Regions from separate parts of the Nocardioides cavernaquae genome, predicted to be linked through region 1. Evidence: riboswitches for the same ligand, from Rfam matches in the RefSeq annotation. Region 1 holds a riboswitch; each other region holds the start of a gene.

Region 1 (7,030 bases):
GAACGGGCCGATCACCTCCCCGTTCGGCTACCGACGCCACCCGATCTTCGGTGACATGCGACTGCACAACGGCGTCGACTTCGGTGCTTCGTGCGGTCAGAAGCTGTACGCCTCGGCCAACGGCACTGTCGTCGCCAAGGGCGGCGGCGACTGGGATCCGTCGGGCAACTACCTCTACATCGACCACGGTGCACACGCGGGTGTCGGCCTGAGCACGAGCTACAGCCACGCCATCCGCTACGTCGTGTCCGTCGGGCAGCGTGTGAGCCGCGGCCAGCTCGTCGGGTACGTCGGGTCGACCGGCTGGTCCACCGGCTGCCACCTCCACTTCACGGTCAAGGAGAACGGCGTCAACGTCGACCCCATGAAGTGGCTCTGACACGGCATGTGCCGGCGCAGGTGATGGGTGTGGGCAAATTGATTGCCCGCTCCTGAGAGAATGGCCGAATGGCCAGGGAACAGGGCACCAAGCCCATCGCGCAGAACCGCAAGGCGCGGCACGACTACCACATCGAGGAGACCTGGGAAGCCGGGATCTCCCTGATGGGGACCGAGGTCAAGTCGCTGCGCCAGGGTCGTGCCTCCCTCGTCGACGGGTTCGCGGAGGTCGAGAACGGCGAGGTGTTCCTGCTGCAGGTGCACATCCCGGAGTACTCCCAGGGCACGTGGACCAACCACGCCTCGCGTCGCCGGCGCAAGCTGCTGCTCAACCGGGTCGAGATCGACCGCATCGAGCGCAAGATCTCCGACAAGGGCTACACGCTCATCCCGCTCTCGATGTACTTCAAGGACGGTCGGGCCAAGGTGGAGCTCGCGCTCGCGCGAGGCAAGAAGGAGTACGACAAGCGGCACAGCCTTGCGGAGAAGCAGGCAACCCGTGAGAAGGAGCAGGCGGTCCAGCGTCGTCTCAAGGGCTTCAAGGACTGACTGGTGTGTGAAGCCGGCGCCGGATCGGTCGACCGGGACTACGTCGTCACCGACCTCCCCGCCTTCATCGCGAGGCTCGGTGTCCCGGGGCTGTTCGACGTCCACACGCACTTCCACCCGCCGCGGGTCTTCGAGAAGGTCCGTGCAGCGTTCGACCAGGCCGGGCCGTTCATCGGGCGTGCGTGGCCGATCCGCTACCGCTCGGACGAGGAGGAGCTGGTCGCCACGCTCCGCTCCTTCGGCGTACGCCGCTTCCCGGCGCTGACCTACGCGCACAAGCCAGACATGGCCGAGTTCCTCAACGACTGGTGCACAGGCTTCGCAGCCCGCACCCCCGGTTCGCTGCTGTCCGCGACGTTCTACCCGGAGCCCTCAGCGGAGGAGTACGTCGCCCGGCGCCTCGCCGCAGGCACGGAGATCTTCAAGGTCCATGTGCAGGTCGGCGCCTTCTCGGTGCTGGACCCGCTGCTGGATCGCGTGTGGGCGCAGGTGGCCGAGGCAGGCACCCCGGTCGTCCTGCACGCCGGCTCCGGACCGATGCCGGGCGCGCACACGGGGCCCGCTCCGGTCGAGGAGCTGCTCGGGCGCCACCCCCGGCTCTGCCTGGTGATCGCGCATGCCGGGGCCCCCGAGTCGGAGGAGTTCCTCGCCCTCGCCGAGCAGTTCGAACGGGTCCACCTCGACCTGACCATGGTCTTCACCGACTTCTTCGAGGAAGCGGGCCGGTTTCCCGGCGTACTCCTGCCGAGGCTGGCCGCACTGCAGGACAAGGTGCTCTTCGGGTCCGACTTCCCGAACATCCCGTATCCCTATGCCCACCAGGTCGCCGTGCTCGAACGACTCGAGCTGGGTGACGCATGGTTGCGGGCGGTCTGCTGGGAGAACGGTGCGCGGATGTTCGGCGCCGGATAACCGGTCCGCTTCTGTGGGCCCGTGCACGTAGACTGGTGCAGTCGGCCGTTGAGGGTCGACACGCTTGAAAACTCAAGAGGGGCTGATCGGTTTCGACTTGGGACGTTAGTTCCAGGGGAAGCGGGTCGAGAAGCCAGCGTTATCTCGTTAACGATCGCTGGAAACCTATAGTTGCCAACTCAAACCGCAACGACTTCGCTCTCGCTGCCTGAGCAGTGATCGAAGGGTCAGACCGGGCACCCGTCCTCGTCCCGGATCCTGGCCTCATTCAGAGGACTTGCTGATCAACTTCCGTGGGGAGGGTTGATCGGGACTTAATCCCGACTGAGCCCGTCGGCGCACGTGTCCGTGCAAGCGCCGGGGCCGAGAAAAGCGCATACCGCGGACTACACCCGTAGAAGACCTGGATCGACGCTCGAGGACCGGGGTTCGATTCCCCGCAGCTCCACAAGACAGCCCTCTTGAGCTTGGCCCGGCGCATGTGCGCCGGGCCAAGCTGCATTTCCACGACAGGAGATCAGGTGAAGACTTTTGGTCACATGCTGACGAAAAGTCTTCACCCTGATCTAGCGTCGCCATGTGGGCTGCATCTTCTGCTCGATCGTCGCGGGGGAGACCCCTGCTGACGTGGTGCTCGAGACAGAGGAGCTCGTGGCGTTCCTCGACCGGCGGCCGGTCTTCAAGGGGCACACGCTGCTGGTCCCGAAGGCCCACCACGCCACGCTGCCCGACCTCCCGGCGGAGCTGCGCGACCCGTTCCTCGCTGCCGCGCAACGGCTGGCTGCTGCGATGGTCGACGGTCTCGGAGCGCAGGGCTCCTTCGTGGCCATGAACAACACCGTCTCCCAGTCGGTGCCACACCTGCACTGCCACGTCGTGCCGCGCACCAAGGGCGACGGGCTGCGCGGCTTCTTCTGGCCGCGGCACGGCTATGCCTCCGGCGAGCCGGGGGAGTACGCCGCCAGATTGCGCTCCGTTCTAGAGTGACCCGGGGCTACCCGACGGGGTCCCGCCAATGTCTTCAGGAGGAATGAGTCATGGGTCGTTTTGATGGCCGCGTCGCACTGATCACGGGTGCTGCACGCGGCATCGGTTTCGGTATTGCCCAGCGCTTCGCCGAGGAAGGTGCCGCGATCGCGATCGTGGACCTCAACGAGGCCGACGCCGCGGAGGCTGCCGCCAAGCTGCCGAAGGCAGCCCAGACCCATGTCGGCATCGGCTGCGACGTCGCGGACCGTCCGTCGGCCGAAGCGGCTGTTGCCCGCGCTGTCGAGGAGCTCGGTGGCCTGCACATCCTGGTCAACAACGCCGGCATCACCCGTGACAACCTGCTGTTCAAGATGACCGACGCGGACTGGGACTCGGTCATGGCCGTCCACCTGCGTGGGCCGTTCCTGATGACCCAGGCTGCCCAGAAGGTCTTCACCGAACAGCGTTACGGCAAGGTGCTCAACCTCTCCAGCATCTCGTCCTACGGCAACCGCGGGCAGGCCAACTACTCGGCGGCGAAGGCTGGCGTGCAGGGCTTCACCCGCACCCTCGGCATGGAGCTCGGCCCCTTCGGGATCAACGTCAACGCGATCGCTCCCGGATTCATCGTCACCGAGATGACCGAGGCCACCGCCCGCCGTCTCAAGCTCGAGCCGGAGGAGTTCTTCAAGCTCAACGCCGAGCACAACCCGGTCCGCCGGATCGGCTATCCCGAGGACATCGCGGCCGCCGCGGCGTTCCTCTGCAGCGACGAGGCGTCGTACATCACAGGGCAGACGCTCAACGTCTGTGGCGGCGCCGCGATCCACTGATTGCCTCCAAAACAGCTGCTGACCTGCGGTTTTGCAACCCGGCCCGATCTCAGCGGGCCGGGTTGCCTGCGTCACGGGACCCAGATCACATGCCAAATCAGCGGTCTGAGTTGGCAATACAGACCCGAGTCCGCTTACGGTTTTTGGACCAACAACTGAACACAGCGCGACCGAGTACGCCGAGTCCTGCCCCGCGGTCGCGTTCCTTGTCATCGACATTGGGCAGGAGTGGGGGACCCACAGGTTCCACGCGGTCTCCGGATCGCTCGGGGTGAAGCCACCTAGGTGGCGGGGCACTTTCCAGCTCTAACCCGACAGCTCACCTCACAGGCGTGGGAAAGGAATACCCCCATGCCTGCGATTTCTCGCATGCGTAGTTTTTTTGCGCTCCCGTTCGTCCTGCTGCTCATGATGAGCGGCCTCGCGTTGACCCAGGTCGCCGTTGCCCCTGAGGCCGACGCCCTCACTCGCTCGCAGAAGATCGCGACCGGTCTCCGCATCGCCAAGAACCAGATCGGCGACCCGTACCGCTACGGCGCGGCCGGTCCCGGTGCGTTCGACTGCTCGGGCCTCATCTACTACTCGATGCGCAAGGCCGGCATCTCCGTGCCGCGCACCTCGAGCGGCCAGGCGTCGTACGCCCGTCGCATCTCCAAGTCCAACCTGCGCCCCGGCGACCTCATGTACTTCAGCGGCCACATCGGCATCTTCGTCGGCCGCAAGGACGGGCGTGTCCTGATGCTCGACGCGCCGAGCTCCGGCAAGCGCGTCAGCATCCGCACGCCGTGGACGACCTCGTGGACCGCCTACACGCTGCGCGGCTGATCGAGTCCTTCTCGGGAGTTTGAGGGCGCGCCTCCACCGAAGGGTGGCGGCGCGCCCTCAGACTTTGGGCGACCGCCTGCCATGGAACTGCCTGACGATCGGAGCCACACCGTGCGCCGCACCCGCATGTCCCTCGCCGCCACTGTTGCCGCCAGCCTGCTGTTGGCCGGCTGTGGGGGTGGAGGCAGCGACCAGCCGGGTGCCGATGGTGGTTCTCCTGAGGGCAAGCCCGCCGTGGTCGAGACCTGGCCGCTGACCGGGCAGCAGGTCCCCGACGGCAAGTCGCCCAAGTCCCCGGCGTACATCGTCAAGATCGACAACACCGCGGCGAGCAACCCGCAGGTGGGCCTCGGCAAGGCCGACCTTGTCGTCGAGGAGCTGGTCGAGGGTGGCATCACCCGGCTCGCGGCCTTCTTCCAGTCGCAGCTGCCGCGCAAGGTGGGCCCGGTCCGGTCGATGCGCCTCACCGACATCGGGATCGCCAAGCCGCTCGGTGCCGAGATCGTCACGTCGGGCGCCGCGGGCGTGACCCTCCAGGGCCTCGCCGAGGCCGGCGTGAAGTTCGCCGACATGAGCAACCCTGCCGTCGCGCGGGTCAGTGACGGCCAGCACGACTCGCTGCACAGCGTGATGGCGGACCTGGTCAAGCTGTCGCGCCAGAAGAAGCAGTCCAGCCGGCCGGTCGACTACCTGCCCTGGGGCAAGGCCAGCGACTTCCCGGGTGGCCGTGCCGCCACGAGCATCGACGCCCGCATGTCCGCCGCGCGCACCGCCCACTGGTCGTTCAGCGGTGGCAAGTACCGCCTCGACAACAGCTACATGCCTGCCGATGACACGTTCACGGCCGACACGGTCATCGTGTGCAAGGTCAGGACCTCGGTGGCGTCCTACACCGACCCGGCAGGCAACCCGGTCCCGATCTCGCACTTCGAGGGCACCGGCGACGCCGTGATCTTCCACGGCGGCAAGGCGGTGCGCGGCACCTGGACCAAGTCCCAGATCGGCACGACCGTCACCTTCGCGACCAAGACCGGCTCGCTCACGGTCCCGGCCGGCAAGACCTGGCTGCACCTGGTGCCGAACACCGGTGGTGACGTCAGCTTCCGCTGACGTCCGGCTTCTTCTCCCCGAGGGCGCGGATGCCCGCGAGGAAGAGTCCCATCGCACTCTCGACCCGGATGCTGGCGGCAGCCGGGTCGGCGCTGCCGACGACGGTCTCGCCCGCTGCGGACAGGGCGCCGAAGAAGATCCGCGCGATCGTCTGGAGCATGTCGTCGTCCAGGGCGAGCTCCTCGTCGCCGAGGAGGTCGCGCACGAGGCCCTGGACGATGCCGAAGGTCGACCGGTCCTCCTGCTCGCGGTGGCGCTCGCGCCCGAGGACCGCCGGGCCCTCCTGGACGACCACGCGTGAGTACGTCGGTTGCTGGACGATGCGGAGGAACTCGCGCAGGCCGGCGAGCGCCTTCTCGGAGGGATCAACCACGCCCTTGATGGCCTTCTGGATCTGACGCGCGGCCTGGTCCTCGACGTCCTCGAGGACCGCTTCGAAGATGCCCTGCTTGCCGCTGAAGTGGTGGTAGAGCGCGCCCTTGGTGACCTTGGCGTCGGCGACGATCGCGTCGAGCGACGTCGCGGCGTACCCGCGGAGGGCGAAGAGCGACTCGGCGGCCATGACCAGGGCCTTCCGGGTCGAGGCGGAGTACTGCTGCCGACGGGAGATGCCCGTCACTGCGCCGACCGACGGAACCCGTGGGATCGGCAGCTTCGGCCGTCGTTCGCTTCGCTCGCCGGAGCCCTCGGTCTTACTCATGGTCGGAGTGTAGTGAGGGCGGTCACTGGACAGGTGTCAAGGATCACCGCGTGCCGGGTTGGCATACCGCGAGTATGCGACGTACGGTCGTTACGTACCAGCGGTATGTGTGGATGAGACGAAAGGAGCAACACCATGAACTGGGATGCTTTTCATCGACGTGGGGATGTCCTCAACGCTGTGATCGCCGAGCTCGACAACCGTCGTGACGGCGTGGCCCCGATGTACCTGCCCGGCGTGGAGCAGACGTTCCGCGACGAGCTCGACCTCCTGTCGGCGCTGTCGCTCAAGTGGCACACGCGTCTCTCGGGTCGCCTCGAACGAGTCATGAGCGAGGAGCCCCTGAACTACGAGGCGGCCGTGATCGGCGCCTGGCGCGACAACGTCGCCGAGCTGCCCGGCATCCGCCTGGCACTCGACGCGGCGCTGGCCGGCACCGACGCCGAGATCCTCGCCGTCATCGGCAAGTCCCAGGCGAAGGAGCACGAGCTCCTGGCCCTGTGGTCCGGCCGCGTGTCGGCCTATCAGCTCGAGGAGTACGGCGACCGCGAGGGCGCCAAGGTCGAGCTCCTGGCCCGCGAGGGCTTTGAGTTCCCGGCCGCGGTCGAGGCGCCTGCCGAGCCGCTGAGCTTCCTCGAGCGCCTCAAGGCTGCCGTCGCCTGATCTCCGGATCACCGACGGACAGTCCCCGATGGCGTCGGTCGCAGGCCTCCCCGCCTGCTGACCACACCGTGACGGCCCCGGGTGCTGGCGC
Region 2 (7,030 bases), 1.5 Mb from region 1:
TGATTGCCCGTCCTGTGGTTGGAGAAGTCGCTGCACCGAATTGCAGTGACCTGTTCGTTTGGAACACTAACCCCATGCCGGCAGATCTGACCCCAACCGAACTGCCGGATCTGCCTCCCGTCATTGCCGTCGTCGGACCGACCGCCGCGGGCAAGACCGCACTCTCGCTCGACCTTGCGGAGCGGCTCGGCGGCGAGATCGTCAACACCGACGCGATGCAGGTCTACCGGGGCATGGACATCGGCACAGCCAAGCTGCCGTTCGACGAGCGCAGGGGCATCCCGCACCATCTCCTCGACTTCCTCGAGATCGACCAGGTCGCCAGCGTCGCTGAGTTCCAGCGGCTCGCACGCCTCACGATCGACGAGCTCCGGGCTGCCGGGAAGGTGCCGGTCCTGGTCGGCGGGTCCGCGCTCTACACCCGCGCCGTGCTCGACAGGTTCGAGTTCCCCGGCACGGATCCCGCCGTACGACGCCGGCTCGAGGACGAGCTCGCGGCAGCCGGTTCCGGCGTACTCCATGCACGGCTGGAGGCTGCAGATCCGAAGGCGGCCGCCGGCATCCTGGCCTCCAACGGCAGGCGGATCGTCCGCGCGCTCGAGGTGATCGAGCTGACGGGGCGGCCCTACAGCGCGAGCCTGCCGGTGCTGGAGTACGCGGTCGAGGGCGCGCACCAGATCGGCGTACGGATCGATCGCCCGACCCTCGACGCGCGCATCGCGCAGCGCGTGGAGCTGATGTTCGAGGCGGGCTTCGTCGCGGAGGTCGAGGCACTCGTGGCGCGAGGCCTGAAGGACACCGTGACCGCCCGTCGTGCGATCGGCTACCCCGAGGTCATGGCGCTGCTCGCGGGCGAGCTGACCGAGGCCGAGGCGCGCGAGAAGATCGCGACCGCTACTCGTAGGTTTGCGCGCAGGCAGGACGGCTGGTTCGTCAAGGATCCGCGGGTGACCTGGCTCGAGTGGGACGCCCCCGACCTCGTCGACCAGGCCGTCGCCCTGCTCTGACGTTCCCCTCACTCTCCCCGCCGAGAGGTCAGGTTTGGTGCGCCGAAAGGTCAATTCTGGTCCGCCGAACCGTCGGTTTTGGCCCGCCGAGATGGCAGGTTTGGACCATGGCGACGCAGTTCTACACCGGCTCCAGCCTCGACGGCTTCATCGCGACCCCGGAGCACGATCTCGGCTGGCTGACCTCACGTGACATCGACCCGGCGGGGCCGATGCATTACGAAGCGTTCGCGGAGGACGTGGGGGCGCTGGTGATGGGCGCCTCCACCTACCAGTGGATGCTCGACCACCTCGGCGAGATGGGCGACCGCTGGCCCTACGAGCAGCCGACCTGGGTCTTCACGCACCGTAAGTTCCCGGAGCCGCCCGGTGACATCCGTTTCGCGAGCGGCTCGGTCGCCGCGGTGCACGCCGACGCAGTGGCCGCAGCGGGGGAGAAGCACGTCTGGCTCGTCGGCGGCGGCGACCTCGTCGGCCAGTTCGCCGATGCCGGGCTGCTCGACGAGATCTGGGTGCAGTTCGCCCCGGTCACCCTGGGTGCCGGCGCTCCGCTGCTGCCGAGGCACCTCGAGCTGGAGCTGAAGGAGGTCGCGCGCAACCGCGACTTCGTCTGCGCGAGGTACGACGTCGTGCGCTGAGAAGATCTACCGCGCGTGATCGGTGGTGGGACAATGAACTCGTGAGCGCTTACCCCTTCCTCAAGGGACACGGCACGGAGAACGATTTCGTGCTGCTGCCCGACCACGACGGTTCGATCCACGGTGATCTGACCGAAGAGCGGGTGCGCGCCCTCTGCGACCGGCGGGCCGGGATCGGTGGTGACGGTGTGATGCGGGTGATCCGCACCCAGGCGCTCGCCGAGTTCGACCAGGCGGTCCTCGAGCTGCACGAGCCTGACCCCGAGTGGTTCATGGACTACCGCAACTCCGACGGCTCGCTGTCGGAGATGTGCGGCAACGGGATCCGCGTCTTCGCGCGCCACCTGGCCGAGTCCGGCCTGATCGACACCAGCGGCCCGGTTGCGATCGGCACGCGCGCCGGCATCCGCACCGTCACCTTCTCCGACGCGGGCGAGATCACCGTCGACATGGGCCGTCCCGTCCTGGGGCGCGATTCCGAGGTCGCGGTCCCGCCGCTGGCCTGGAAGGCAACCAACATCGACATGGGCAACCCCCACGCGGTCGCGTTCGTGGAGAGCCTCGACCAGGCCGGCACGCTCCTGGAGGAGCCGGACTACGACCACGCGGTCTACCCCGAGGGCGTCAACGTCGAGTTCGTCGTACGCCGCGGGTCCCAGCACGTCGCGATGCGGGTGCACGAGCGCGGCTCCGGCGAGACCCGCTCCTGCGGCACGGGCGCCTGCGCCGTGATGGTGGCCAGCGCGATCAAGGACCGGTATGCCCCGGCCGGGTCCACGCCGGCCGGAGACGTGACCTACCGCGTCGACGTACCCGGTGGCGAGCTGTCGATCACCTGGACCCGCACCGACCGCGTGCTGCTCACCGGCCCGGCCGTGATGGTCGCCGAAGGCATCACGGACCTCTGACGGCTCGGCGCGCCAAACCTGACCTCTCGCGCCACCAAACCTGACCTCTCGGCGGTCAGTGGAGGTGCTGTGTCGACGGCTGGACATCCGCTGGCCACGTCCTGAACGCACGAGTTTGTGCGAGCCGTCGACTGCGGTTGGGCGACACGACACCTCGGCACGGGCTGTTGGTCACACCCGCTCAGCAGTGTCCGGGGCATGGTGCAGATCAGCCGCCGCACCGCCCTCTTCGCGGGCGTCGGTGGAGGAGTCGTCCCGGGGGCACTCGGGGTCAGCGGGTTCGTTCGACCGCAGGCGCCTCGTCGCATCGAGCTGCCGGTCGGCGTCCGCTCCGGCGACGTCACCACCGACTCGGCAGTGCTCTGGAGCGCGGCATCCAGCGCTGGTGAGCTACGGGTCCGACTCACCAGCAACGGCCGGCGGCTCCGCTCCGTCCGCGGTGCGTACGCCGATGAGCAGACCGACTTCACCGCGCGCCACACGTTGCGCGGGCTGGCGCCTGGCCGGGAGTACGAAGCCACGATGTGGTTCGAGGACTCTGCGGGCAAGCGCGGCGAGGAGCAGACGCTGCGGTTCTCCACCGCTCCGATCCATCCCGCCCCGACGAGCCTGGTCTGGTCGGGAGACGTCTGTGGCCAGGGCTGGGGGATCAACGACGAGCTCGGCGGGATGACGTCGTACCAGGCGATGCTCGACGTCGAGCCCGACCTGTTCCTGCACTGCGGCGACACGATCTATGCCGACGAGCCGATCGAGAAGCGCGCCCTGGAGCCGGACTTCAAGCACCTGTGGCGCAGCCGGGTCGCGTTCGGTGTGGACCACGTTGCCGAGACGCTGGCCGACTTCCGCGGGCGGCACCGCTACAACCTGCTCGACGACAACGTACGCCGCTTCCACCAGGCAGTGCCGATGGTGGCGCAGTGGGACGACCACGAGACGACCAACAACTGGTGGCCCGGGCACACGGTCGAGGACCCGGCGTACGAGCTGGAGAAGAGCTGCGATGTCCTGGCTGCGCGGGCCCGGCGGGCGTGGCAGGAGTACCAGCCGATCGCGCTCGACCACCTCAACGGGCGGGGGACGACCGGTTTCGCCGAGGCCCTGATCTACCGGAAGGTGTCGCGCGGCGCGCACCTCGACGTGTTCTGCCTGGACCAGCGCAGCTACCGGGGGCCGAACAACGTCCCGGAGGGCGAGCCGGAGCAGGGGCTGATGGGGGAGGCGCAGACCGACTGGCTGATTCGCGAGGTCTCTCGGTCGAAGGCCACGTGGAAGGTGATCAGCGCCGACCAGCCGCTCTCCATCAACGCCCGTCTCCACGACGACCGGGACAGCTACGCCAACCACCTCGATCGTGAGCCCCGTGGGCGCGAGGCAGAGCTGGCCCGGGTGCTGTCTGCGTTCAAGGCCAACGGGGTGAAGAACGTCGTGTGGGTGACGGCGGACGTCCACTACACGGCCGCGCACCACTACGACCCCTCCCGCGCGGCGTACACCGACTTCGATCCGTTCTGGGAGTTCGTCTCCGGCCCGCTCCACGGGAGCACGTTCCCGGTGAAGGAGGTCGACAAGACGTTCGGCGCCAAGATCCACTACGCGCTCGGCGCGGAGACGAGGAACCCGAAGGGCGAGTCGCCGCGCGCCGGGAAGCAGTTCTTCGGGCAGATGCTGATCTCGCGCGAGGGAGCACTGACCGTCAACCTGCGCAAGGTCTCGGGCGAGGTCTTGTGGACGAAGGTGCTCGAGCCCGACAGATTGTGATGCTTGCCACATTCGCCCGAATTGGCGAGTATCACTTCCGTGGAGCGCGTGGGGTGCTCCCGACGAGCGGAGTCGGCATGAGCACGATCATCCTTCCCGAGGGCGCGAACGACACCGGTTTTGTCGCCCACCGCGGCAACCCCGACGACTACACGAACAAGGGGAAGCTGAAGAAGGAGGTCTACGAGGCCGAGATCGAGCACCTCCAGCAGCAGCTGGTCCAGCTGCAGTACTGGATCCAGAAGCAGGGGCTCAAGGTCCTGGTGATCTTCGAAGGCCGCGGCTCTGCGGGCAAGGGCGGCGTCATCAAGACGATCTCCGAGCGCACGTCGCCGCGCACCGTCCGCACCGTCGCGTTGCCGAAGCCGACCGAACGCGAGCGCACTCAGTGGTACTACCAGCGCTACATCGCGCACCTGCCGGCCGCCGGCGAGATGTGCCTGTTCGACCGGTCCTGGTACAACCGCTCGAACGTCGAGTGGGTGATGGACTTCTGCACTCCCGAGGAGCACCAGGAGTTCCTTCGGGCGACTCCGGAGTTCGAGCGGATGCTCGTGCGCAGCGGGATCATCGTGATCAAGTACTGGTTCTCGGTCTCCTACGAGGAGCAGCGCAAGCGGTTCGAGGCACGCAACGCCGAGCCGCTCAAGCGCTGGAAGCTGAGCGACATGGACCTCGCCGAGCACGAGCTCTACGTGCGCTACTCGATGGCGAAGGACACCACCTTCCAGTACACCGACACCAAGCAGGCGCCCTGGAACGTCGTACCTTCCGACGACAAGAAGACCGCCCGGCTCAACTGCATCAGCCACCTGCTCTCGCAGTTCGACTACGAGGACGCCGCGCCCGAAGAGGTGGTCCTGCCGACCATGCGCGACGAGACCTACATCCGTCCGCCGATGCACGAGCAGACCTTCGTCCCCCAGCTCTTCTGATCCCGAATGCGTTGACACGGCGCAACGTCGACGGGTAGGCCGTGTGACCGGGGTCGCGGCGAGGGTGTGACCGCGGTCGCGGCGAGGGGTGCTTGCTGGCAGCTAGCGTTCTACCTGTTCCGGCACACCGGAACGGCTCTTCGCGACACGCCTAATCCCGTCCGCGCGAAGAGGAAGCCAACCCGACGGACGGGAGCGGGGGACCCAGGTCTCCACCGGACGCGGCCAGCACCGCCGGCCACCTCCTGGGGTTGAGCCGGAGCAATCCGGCCGGGCACCTACCAGCCCGAACCCGACAGCTAACTTCGTCGGCGCGTGGAGGATCACCATGCGTATCCGCATGCTCACTGCTGCCATCGCCCTGACCGTCGCCCCCGTTGCCGCTGGTGTTGCGACCGCTGCCCCGTCCGACGCCGCCAGTGGCGCGACCTGGGACCGCCTTGCCCAGTGCGAGTCCGGCCAGCGCTGGCACATCAACACCGGCAACGGCTACTACGGGGGCCTGCAGATCAGCCGGCCCACGTGGAAGGCCTTCGGTGGCCCGCGCATCTCCGGCAACTACTGGCCGCACCGCGCCACGCGGCTCGAGCAGATCCGCGTCGCGGAGCGCATCAAGGAAGGCCAGGGCTGGGGCGCCTGGGGCTCCTGCTCCTACCGCATCGGCGTTCGCTGAAACTCGTTCGCCGAGTGCGGTCACGCGGCCTACTCTTGAAGGCGTATGAGTACTCCAGAGCGTTTTGACCTTGATGACGAGCTCGCCGCCACCCGTGGGTGGGACCCCGACGACGCCGACGACTCCGACGTGAGTTTCACGGAGTACGACGACGCGGACCCCGAGTTCGACGACTCCGTCGGTGCCGCCGACCTGGCGGCCCGCCACGCGTTGCGCCGTGTGGTCGGCCTGCGCACCGAGCTCGAGGACATCACCGAGGTCGAGTACCGCCAGCTCCGGCTGGAGCGGGTCGTCCTGGTCGGCGTCTGGACCGAGGGCACCGAGCGTGACGCCGAGAACGCGATGGCCGAGCTGGCGCTGCTCGCCGAGACGGCCGGCTCCGAGGTGCTCGACAACGTCTTCCAGCGGCGGCAGAAGCCCGACCCCGCGACGTACATCGGCCGCGGCAAGGTCGAGGCGGTCCACGAGATCGTGGACGCCACCGGCGCCGACACCGTGATCATGGACGGCGAGCTCGCGCCGTCACAGCTGAGGAACCTCGAGGACAAGATCGGGGTCAAGGTCGTCGACCGGACCGCGCTGATCCTCGACATCTTCGCCCAGCACGCGAAGTCGAAGGAGGGCCAGGCGCAGGTCGAGCTGGCCCAGCTGCAGTACATGAAGCAGCGCCTTCGTGGTTGGGGTGGCAACCTCTCGCGCCAGGCCGGTGGCCGGGTCGCGGGCGGTGAGGGCATCGGTGGCCGTGGCCCCGGTGAGACCAAGATCGAGACCGACCGCCGCCGCATCAACGACCGGATCGCCAAGCTCCGTCGCGAGCTGAAGGCCATGGTCGGCACCCGTGAGACCAAGCGGGCGACCCGCAAGCGCAACGCGATCCCCTCGGTCGCGATCGCCGGCTACACCAACGCCGGCAAGTCGAGCCTGATCAACCGGCTCACCAATGCCGGCGTGCTGGTCGAGGACTCGCTCTTCGCGACGCTCGACCCGACCACCCGGCGTACGACGACCAGTGACGGCCGCGAGTACACGATGTCCGACACCGTCGGCTTCGTCCGCCACCTGCCGCACCAGCTGGTCGAGGCGTTCCGCTCGACGCTGGAGGAGGTCG
Region 3 (7,030 bases), 350 kb from region 1:
CTCGTTGCGGCGTTCCTGACTCCGCTGGGGCCGCGGCTGGTCGTCGAGATCCTGACAGTGACGTCCCGGGGAAAGTACTTCTTCGAGTGGGGGCCCACCGACTTCCATGCCTTCCAGCCAGCAGTGCTGGTGCTCCTGCTGGCCATCTCGCTGATCGCCATGCTTCGCGCCGGCCCTGCACGCTGGACGCACTTGCTCCTGCTCCTGCTGGCCGGGGCGTGGGCGCTCTACGCGTTGCGGACCATCCCCCTCGCTGCCGCGATCGCAGCTCCCTGTGCAGCGCTGGCCCTCGGTGAGTTGGCGCCGAAGGGTCCACGCATCGATCGGAGAGGAGCGCTGACACTTGTAGCCCTCGGCGCCGCGGCGAGTGCCGTCCTGGCCTTCCTCTCAAGCGGTGCTCACACGGTCGGACCGGACCGTCCAGACTGGGCCGACGCCGAACTCGACAAGCTCCCGGCCGCGACGGGTGTTCTGAATGCCTGGGACTGGGGCGGGTACCTCGCGTGGCGCCATCCCGACCTGGACTTCGTGGTTTCTGGTTATGGCGACGTGTTCACCACTGGCGAGCTCGACCGCAACGTTGCACTGACCGAGGCACACCACGGGTGGCTCGATGACCTCGAGGGCCTGCACGTCGAGGTCGCGCTGCTCGCTCCCGACTCGGACCTTGCCTATGGCCTCGAGCACACGGCTGGGTGGACCGTGGTCAGGTCATCCGACGAGATGGTCCTGCTGCACGCACCCGAGTGAGGCCGCTCAGCGCGCGATCTGCTCGAGGTCCTGCTGCCAGCGCCTGATGAGCTCGGTCTCGTCGAAGCCGTAGAGCTCGCGGAGGGTGGCATCGACCGGCTCACCGCCAGAGGCCCGACGGTAGAACGTCAGCAGCTGCTCCTCCGTGCCTGCGCGCGCGAGCACCTCTGCCGCACGCCAGGCCGCTTCGTACCACGCACCGAGGTGGGTGGCGCGGGTGTCGAACTCGTCCGCCCCGGGTAGGGCCTTCGGGACCCCATCACGACGCACGCGACGGATGATCTGCCCAGCAGTCATGGACACGGGCAGATCCGTGCCGTGCAGCGCGACGTGGTCGGCGTACCCCTCGAGGAGCCACTGGGGTGCCTTCGAGTGCACTGCGTCGGTGGCGACGTGGGTGAGCTCATGCGTCATCACGAGCTGGGCCCCCGCCGACTTCAGCGCGCCGAAGACCTCCGGATTCACGAAGACGTGCACCGGTGCGAGATCTGCCCGGTCCGATCCGACGAAGGTGGTGACGGCCGCGATCGCGGCATAGTCCCCCGTCCGTGCTCCCAGGGTGCGGTCGAGGTCGGCCGGCCCGGCCGGGACCTCGACGACGACGCGCGGGTGCCCGCCGACGACGGCTTCGACCGCAGGCACGGCGCGCCTCGCGAGCTGGGCGTAACGGTCCGCGTTCGCCGCAGGACCGGCCACCAGGACAAGCGTGTCTGCCGTGCGCCGCACCTCGAGAGGTCCGGCCAGCCAGAGCGGCACGGGCCGCGCTCCCCCGCCGATCGCATGGAGACGGATCCGTTCGCCCTCCTGCGCCAGGATCATGGTGACCTCCGCGCGGGCGGGCGCGCGATCGAATCCGTCGAACCGCCAGGTGGCCTCCACCGCGGCGGCCCACTGGCCTCGCGGCAGGGTCGCGGTGAGCACCGGGTCCTCGTCGATCATCCGGAAGGAGACATCGCGTACGTCGAGTGCCTCGGCGTTGGCAGCGACATCGCCGAGCAGCGGACTGCCCCTGTCGTCGCCCAGCGCGGCAGCGGCCTTCGCGTCACGATCGGCCAGGGCATCCTGCAGCCGGGCGAACACATCCGCCGCGAGGTCGCGGCGTACGGGCTGCGACTGCGGCGCCGGGACCTGCTCCGGTCCCCCGCATCCAGCCAGCAGGAACGGGCTGACCAGCAGGGTCGCGAGGAGAGCAGCGAGGCCGGCCGGCCACGTGTGTGGACGGCCGGCCTCGGCAGTGAGCTGGTCGGGCAGCTGGATCAACCCGGTCGGACGGCCGTGGTGATCGGCATCCGGTTGAGCTCGGCGATCGAGACGACAGCGCCCGAGTGCGGGGCGTGCACGATCTTGCCGCCGCCGATGTACATCGCGACGTGGCTGATCGGGCTGTAGTAGAAGACGAGGTCGCCCGGCTGGAGCTGGCTGATGCTGATCCGCGTGCCCGTGCCGGACTGTGCGGCCGAGGAGTGCGGCAGGCCGACGCCCGCGGCGCCCCAGGCGGCCATCGTCAGGCCGGAGCAGTCCCACGAGCCGGGGCCAGCGGCGCCCCACACGTAGGGGTCACCGATCTGGGCGAGAGCGAACTGCACGGCGGCAGCGGCACGACCCGAGGCGCTGACCTCGGGGATGCGGGTCACGTTGCCACGGCTCACCTCGGCGAGGTAACGCTCCATCTCGGCCTGCTCGAGACCGTCGAGGATCTTCTTCGCGGCTGCGGTCTTGGCCTCGACCTCGGCCTTCTCCTTGGCCAGGCGCTTGGCCACGGACTTGAGCTCGGCGGCACGCTCGGCAACGGCGTCGTGGCGGATGTCGAGGGCCTGGCGCGCCTTGTCGTAGGACGCGAGGGTCTCGGACTGCACGTCGTTGTAGGCGTGCAGGGTGGTGAGCTGGGTGAGGAACTGGCCCGGGTCCTCGCTGGCGACCATCTCGCCGGTCGCCGAGAGCGCGTGGCCTTCGTACTGGGCGGTGATCGCCTCGTCGACAGCGGACTCGATCTCAGCAACGACGGCCTGCTGGGCCTTCTCGTCGGCCTTGACGTCGGCCAGGTCCTGCTCGAGCTTGTCGCGGAGAATCCGGGCGTCGTTGTAACGCTCAGAAGCCTGCTCGGCCTGCGTGTGAAGGCGCTCGACGCGAGCCTTGACGTCGTCGATGTCGGGCTCGGCGGACGAGGGCGACATCGGGACGAGCGCGATGGTGAACATCGCACAGGTGCCGGTCAGGGCCGTGATGATTCGCTTCTGGCCGTGGCGCATCAAGCGGGGGTACTCCCTCTTTGTCAACGCTTGCCGGGTGAGCTGTCGGGTTCAGGCACAAAGAAGCCCTACGCACGCTCCCCGGATCCCGAGTCCGACTCACGTGCGATGCACCCCAGGAAAACGTGGTTCCCCGGCTCCGGCTCCGCGACTTCCCCGTCACGGCGCCGAATTCAGCGTGGCGCCCGAGCCGGTCCGTGTGACCGCCTGTGACGGGCGCCTGAGTTCCCCTCAGGGTACGCGGAGGGGTCAGAGGGCGGCAAACCCGACACTAGGCCGAGGCCACATCCGGTCCTGTGAGAGGCGTCACCAGACGCAGGGGTGGGACCAGCCCTGAGCCAGCCAGGACGTCGAGCGCACGGCGCTCGTCGTCGTCGAAGGAGAGCTCGGGCGGCGGACCGAGGAGCACCGTCACCACGCAGTCGTGGCAGGCCAGTCCGCGCACCACGCAGGTGTCGCAATCGATGAGTGTCGTCATGCAGCGCAGGCTGACAGGCACCACCGACAAGACCGTACGTCGCAGCGCGGCGCCCGCGTGTCGTCGTACTCCGCGGGGCGAGTGGGTAAGGCGTGAATCAGCCCTGGACGGAGTTGCGGTCGACCAGCTCGATCGCGTCGTCGCGACCGCACCAGCGACAGCTCACGGCCTCGACGACCTCGGAGCGCAGCTCGGTCTCCTCGATGGTGTGGTCACCGGCGAGGTCGAAGTGCCAGTACTCGCTCGTCTTGCGCGTGCGCGTCACGTCGAAGCGGGTGAGGTTGCCGCAGCCACCGCAGCGCCAGCGGTGCGCTGCGTCGGGGATCGGTGCGCTCACTGAGTCGCTCCTTGTGTCGTCGGTGCGCTCGCCGGTCGAGCCACTCGTCGGGGAACAGCCTAGGGCCGGCGAGAGGAGCGCGTCGCCCTGGCCCGGTCCGTCCCATCCAGCTGACGGAGGCGCCATACGAGGACAGCCATCGGCAGAGCAGCGAGGGGCAGGTCGGCCCAGCCCAGAAGAGGCACAGCCTCGGCAAGGGCGTGCCTCATCGAGGTGGAGAAGAGGAGCACCCAGATGACCAGCAGCAACCAGCGCGCCCTCACCAGGAGTCCCGCCGAGAGCAGCCAGATGGCGATGGGCAGGAGGAGCACGCCGTCGTAGAGCATCGCGTGCGGGGAAAACACCACCGTCAACAGGCTGAGGACGGCAAGGTCCCGAAGGGGATCCGGGAGCGACGTGCGGGCCGCCATGAAGACCGCAATGGCACCGACTCCCAGCGACAGGATGCCCAAACCGCGTGTCGCGGGCAGGGACTCTCCCCATGCGGCCAGGGAGATCGTCTTCCACGCCTGCCCCGACCCAACGAGCTCGCGGTAGGCGGCGCTGCCGAGAGCGTCGACCCAGTTCCGCATCCCACGCTGACCGACCGCGGCAAACGAGACCAGCAACAGTCCGCTGCCAACGACGACATACCCGGCAAGGGCCCGCCAGTCGCGGCGGGCAATGAGGGCACATGGCACGAGCAGCACCAGATGCGGTTTGAAGGCTGCCAGCGCAAGGAGCATGCCCGCCCAGACCGGCCTGCCATCGGCCGCGCACCGCATCGCCGTCACCCACAGGGCCAGAAAGATCAGGCTCATCTGTCCGGCTGCGAACGCTTCGAACACCGGCGGGAACGCAACGCATCCCAGAACGACCAAGCGGCGGTCCTCACGACGAATGCCCGGCGCCAGGTGCAGCAGGCCACGGATGATGACCGCCAGGGCCAACCCGTTGATCACTGCGAAGCAGAACGCCGCCACGAGGTAGGCAAGCGCCCCGAGTGGCGCGAGCAGCACGGCGACGAACGGGGGCGCGACGAACCAGGAGAAGCCCGTCATGCCTGGAACTTCCTCCTGCTGGAGGGGTCCTTGTCGGGCAGGGTCGTAGAGGTCTGCGCCGAAACCCTCGACGAGACCGCGCCCCCCGGTCCAGTAGGCAAGGAAGTCTGGAAGGACTACCTGTCCGCCAAGGACGAGAGGAAGATCCCCCGCGGCGATGGTGCCGAGCCAGACCGTCGCGGAGAGGACGACAACGATCACGGGGTAGTTGCGCATTCGCTCGCGCGTGAACCACCTGTCTGCCACGGACCTTCCCTCGCCCATCAGCCGAGGGTAGAGCCCGGGTCGCCCGCGTGGGTCAACAATGCCGAATGCGCGGGCGAGGTCGGGCAGGGCGCGTCGTCCCGGCTCTGTCGGTGGTCCGGCCTAGCGTCAGCGTCATGAGCACCGCCGCCACACCCGTCCGGTCCCGCTGGGAGTCCCAGCGGAGCTTCGACGAGCTCGGGCGGCCGTTGCGTGACCTCACCTTCTGCGTCGTCGACCTGGAGACCACCGGCGGGTCCGCGGCCGGCGGGTCGATGATCACCGAGATCGGTGCGGTGAAGGTCTGCGGCGGCGAGGTGCTCGGCGAGTTCCAGACGCTGGTCAATCCGCACACCGCGATCCCGCCGTTCATCGCGGTCCTGACCGGCATCTCCAACTCGATGGTGGCCACCGCTCCCCCGATCGAGTCGGCATTGCCGGCCTTTCTCGAGTTCGCCGCGGGATCTGTGCTGGTTGCCCACAACGCGCCGTTCGACATCGGCTTCCTGCAGCACTTCAACGAGCAGCAGGGCCGGGTCTGGCCACGGTTCGAGGTGCTCGACACCGCCAAGCTGGCTCGCCGGGTGATCACCCGCGACGACGCCCCCAACTGCAAGCTCTCCTCGCTCGCGCAGCTCTTCGGGGCCACGACGACGCCCAACCACCGCGCGCTCGCCGATGCCCGCGCCACGGTCGACGTCCTCCACGGGCTGATGGAGCGGCTCGGCGGTCTCGGTGTGCACACCCTCGAGGAGCTGCAGACCTTCTCCTCGCGCGTCACCACTGCCCAGCGCAAGAAGCGCCACCTGGCCGAGGGGCTCCCCCACGCCCCCGGGGTCTACCTGTTCCGCGACGACCGCGCGCGGGTGCTCTACGTCGGCACCTCCAAGGACCTGCGCACGCGCGTCCGGTCCTACTTCACGGCCTCCGAGACCCGGTCCCGCATGGGCGAGATGGTCGGCCTGGCCACCGAGGTCACGGGCATTGAGTGCGCCACTCCGCTCGAGGCCTCCGTCCGTGAGCTCCGGCTGATCGCCGAGCACAAGCCGCGCTACAACCGACGTTCACGCAACCCGGAGAAGGCCCACTTCCTCAAGCTGACGCGAGAGCCCTGGCCGCGGCTCTCGCTGGTCAAGCGCGTGCTCGACGACGACGCCGACTACCTGGGCCCGTTCTCCTCGAAGAAGACAGCAGAGCGCTGCCTGAGCGCCCTCCACGACGCGTTCCCGATCCGGCAGTGCAACGACCGGCTCCCGATCGAGCCATCGCGCTCGGCGTGCGTTCTTGCCGAGATGGACCGGTGCGTGGCTCCGTGTGACGGCAGCACCGACGCCTCGGCGTACTCCGAGCTGGTGGCGCAGCTGCGTGAGTCACTGCTGCGCAATCCCGACGACGTCGTCGCGACGATCAACGAGCGCATGGACCGGCTGGCCGCCGACGAGCGTTTCGAGGAGGCGGCGGTCCACCGAGACCGGCTGTCCGGATTCCTTCGCGCCGCCGCGCACACCCAGCGGCTCTCCGCTCTGACCCGCTGTCCGGAGGTGGTGGCCGCCCTGCGCGAGGACGCCGGCCAGTGGGAGGTTCACGTGGTCCGTTTCGGGCGCCTCGCTGCTGCCGGCGTGATTCCTTCCGGCGCCGATGCGTCGATCTGGGTCGAGCAGCTGCGCAGCTCTGCGGAGACCGTTCGGCCCGCACCCGGCCCGACGCCTGCCGCGACGGCCGAGGAGTCCGAGCAGGTGCTGCGCTGGCTGGAGCGGGACGGAGTGCGGCTGGTCGATGTCGACGGCGAGTGGACCTGCCCGGTCGGCGGCGCGGGGCGCCACCTCGCGCTTCACGATGCGGTCAACCGGTCCCGCGACTCGCTGGTGCCGTTCGACGAGCGCCGCGCGCTGACTCTGCTGCATCGACCGGTCCGCTGATTCAGCGCAGGACG

The links. A riboswitch is a leader RNA that binds a small molecule or an ion and turns the genes downstream of it on or off. The one in region 1 is predicted to bind cyclic di-AMP.
Region 2: it holds a riboswitch for cyclic di-AMP, as region 1 does, so the genes downstream of both, D4739_RS09615 (transglycosylase family protein) here and D4739_RS02150 (C40 family peptidase) in region 1, are expected to answer to the same signal.
Region 3: it holds a riboswitch for cyclic di-AMP, as region 1 does, so the genes downstream of both, D4739_RS00385 (C40 family peptidase) here and D4739_RS02150 (C40 family peptidase) in region 1, are expected to answer to the same signal.

What each region holds. Positions count from the first base shown of each region.
Region 1 is NZ_QYRP01000002.1:415,536-422,565, reverse strand. Features, by position in the region: gene D4739_RS02180 (peptidoglycan DD-metalloendopeptidase family protein) at 1-379, shown strand, start outside; gene smpB (SsrA-binding protein SmpB) at 448-927, shown strand; gene D4739_RS02170 (amidohydrolase family protein) at 931-1,839, shown strand; RNA gene ssrA (transfer-messenger RNA) at 1,918-2,290, shown strand; gene D4739_RS02160 (HIT family protein) at 2,419-2,826, shown strand; gene D4739_RS02155 (SDR family NAD(P)-dependent oxidoreductase) at 2,877-3,641, shown strand; cyclic di-AMP (ydaO/yuaA leader) riboswitch at 3,810-3,987, shown strand; gene D4739_RS02150 (C40 family peptidase) at 3,993-4,466, shown strand; gene D4739_RS02145 (DUF3048 domain-containing protein) at 4,578-5,576, shown strand; gene D4739_RS02140 (TetR/AcrR family transcriptional regulator) at 5,563-6,276, opposite strand; gene D4739_RS02135 (hypothetical protein) at 6,412-6,939, shown strand.
Region 2 is NZ_QYRP01000002.1:1,964,836-1,971,865, forward strand. Features, by position in the region: gene D4739_RS09585 (antitoxin) at 1-1, opposite strand, end outside; gene miaA (tRNA (adenosine(37)-N6)-dimethylallyltransferase MiaA) at 75-1,007, shown strand; gene D4739_RS09595 (dihydrofolate reductase family protein) at 1,115-1,645, shown strand; gene dapF (diaminopimelate epimerase) at 1,687-2,553, shown strand; gene D4739_RS09605 (alkaline phosphatase D family protein) at 2,752-4,314, shown strand; gene ppk2 (polyphosphate kinase 2) at 4,392-5,249, shown strand; cyclic di-AMP (ydaO/yuaA leader) riboswitch at 5,388-5,575, shown strand; gene D4739_RS09615 (transglycosylase family protein) at 5,578-5,922, shown strand; gene hflX (GTPase HflX) at 5,968-7,030, shown strand, end outside.
Region 3 is NZ_QYRP01000002.1:62,856-69,885, forward strand. Features, by position in the region: gene D4739_RS00375 (hypothetical protein) at 1-750, shown strand, start outside; gene D4739_RS00380 (hypothetical protein) at 757-2,010, opposite strand; gene D4739_RS00385 (C40 family peptidase) at 2,007-2,999, opposite strand; cyclic di-AMP (ydaO/yuaA leader) riboswitch at 3,011-3,188, opposite strand; gene D4739_RS00390 (hypothetical protein) at 3,271-3,477, opposite strand; gene D4739_RS00395 (hypothetical protein) at 3,575-3,814, opposite strand; gene D4739_RS00400 (glycosyltransferase family 87 protein) at 3,874-4,854, opposite strand; gene D4739_RS00405 (DEDD exonuclease domain-containing protein) at 5,235-7,016, shown strand; gene D4739_RS00410 (spermidine synthase) at 7,018-7,030, opposite strand, start outside.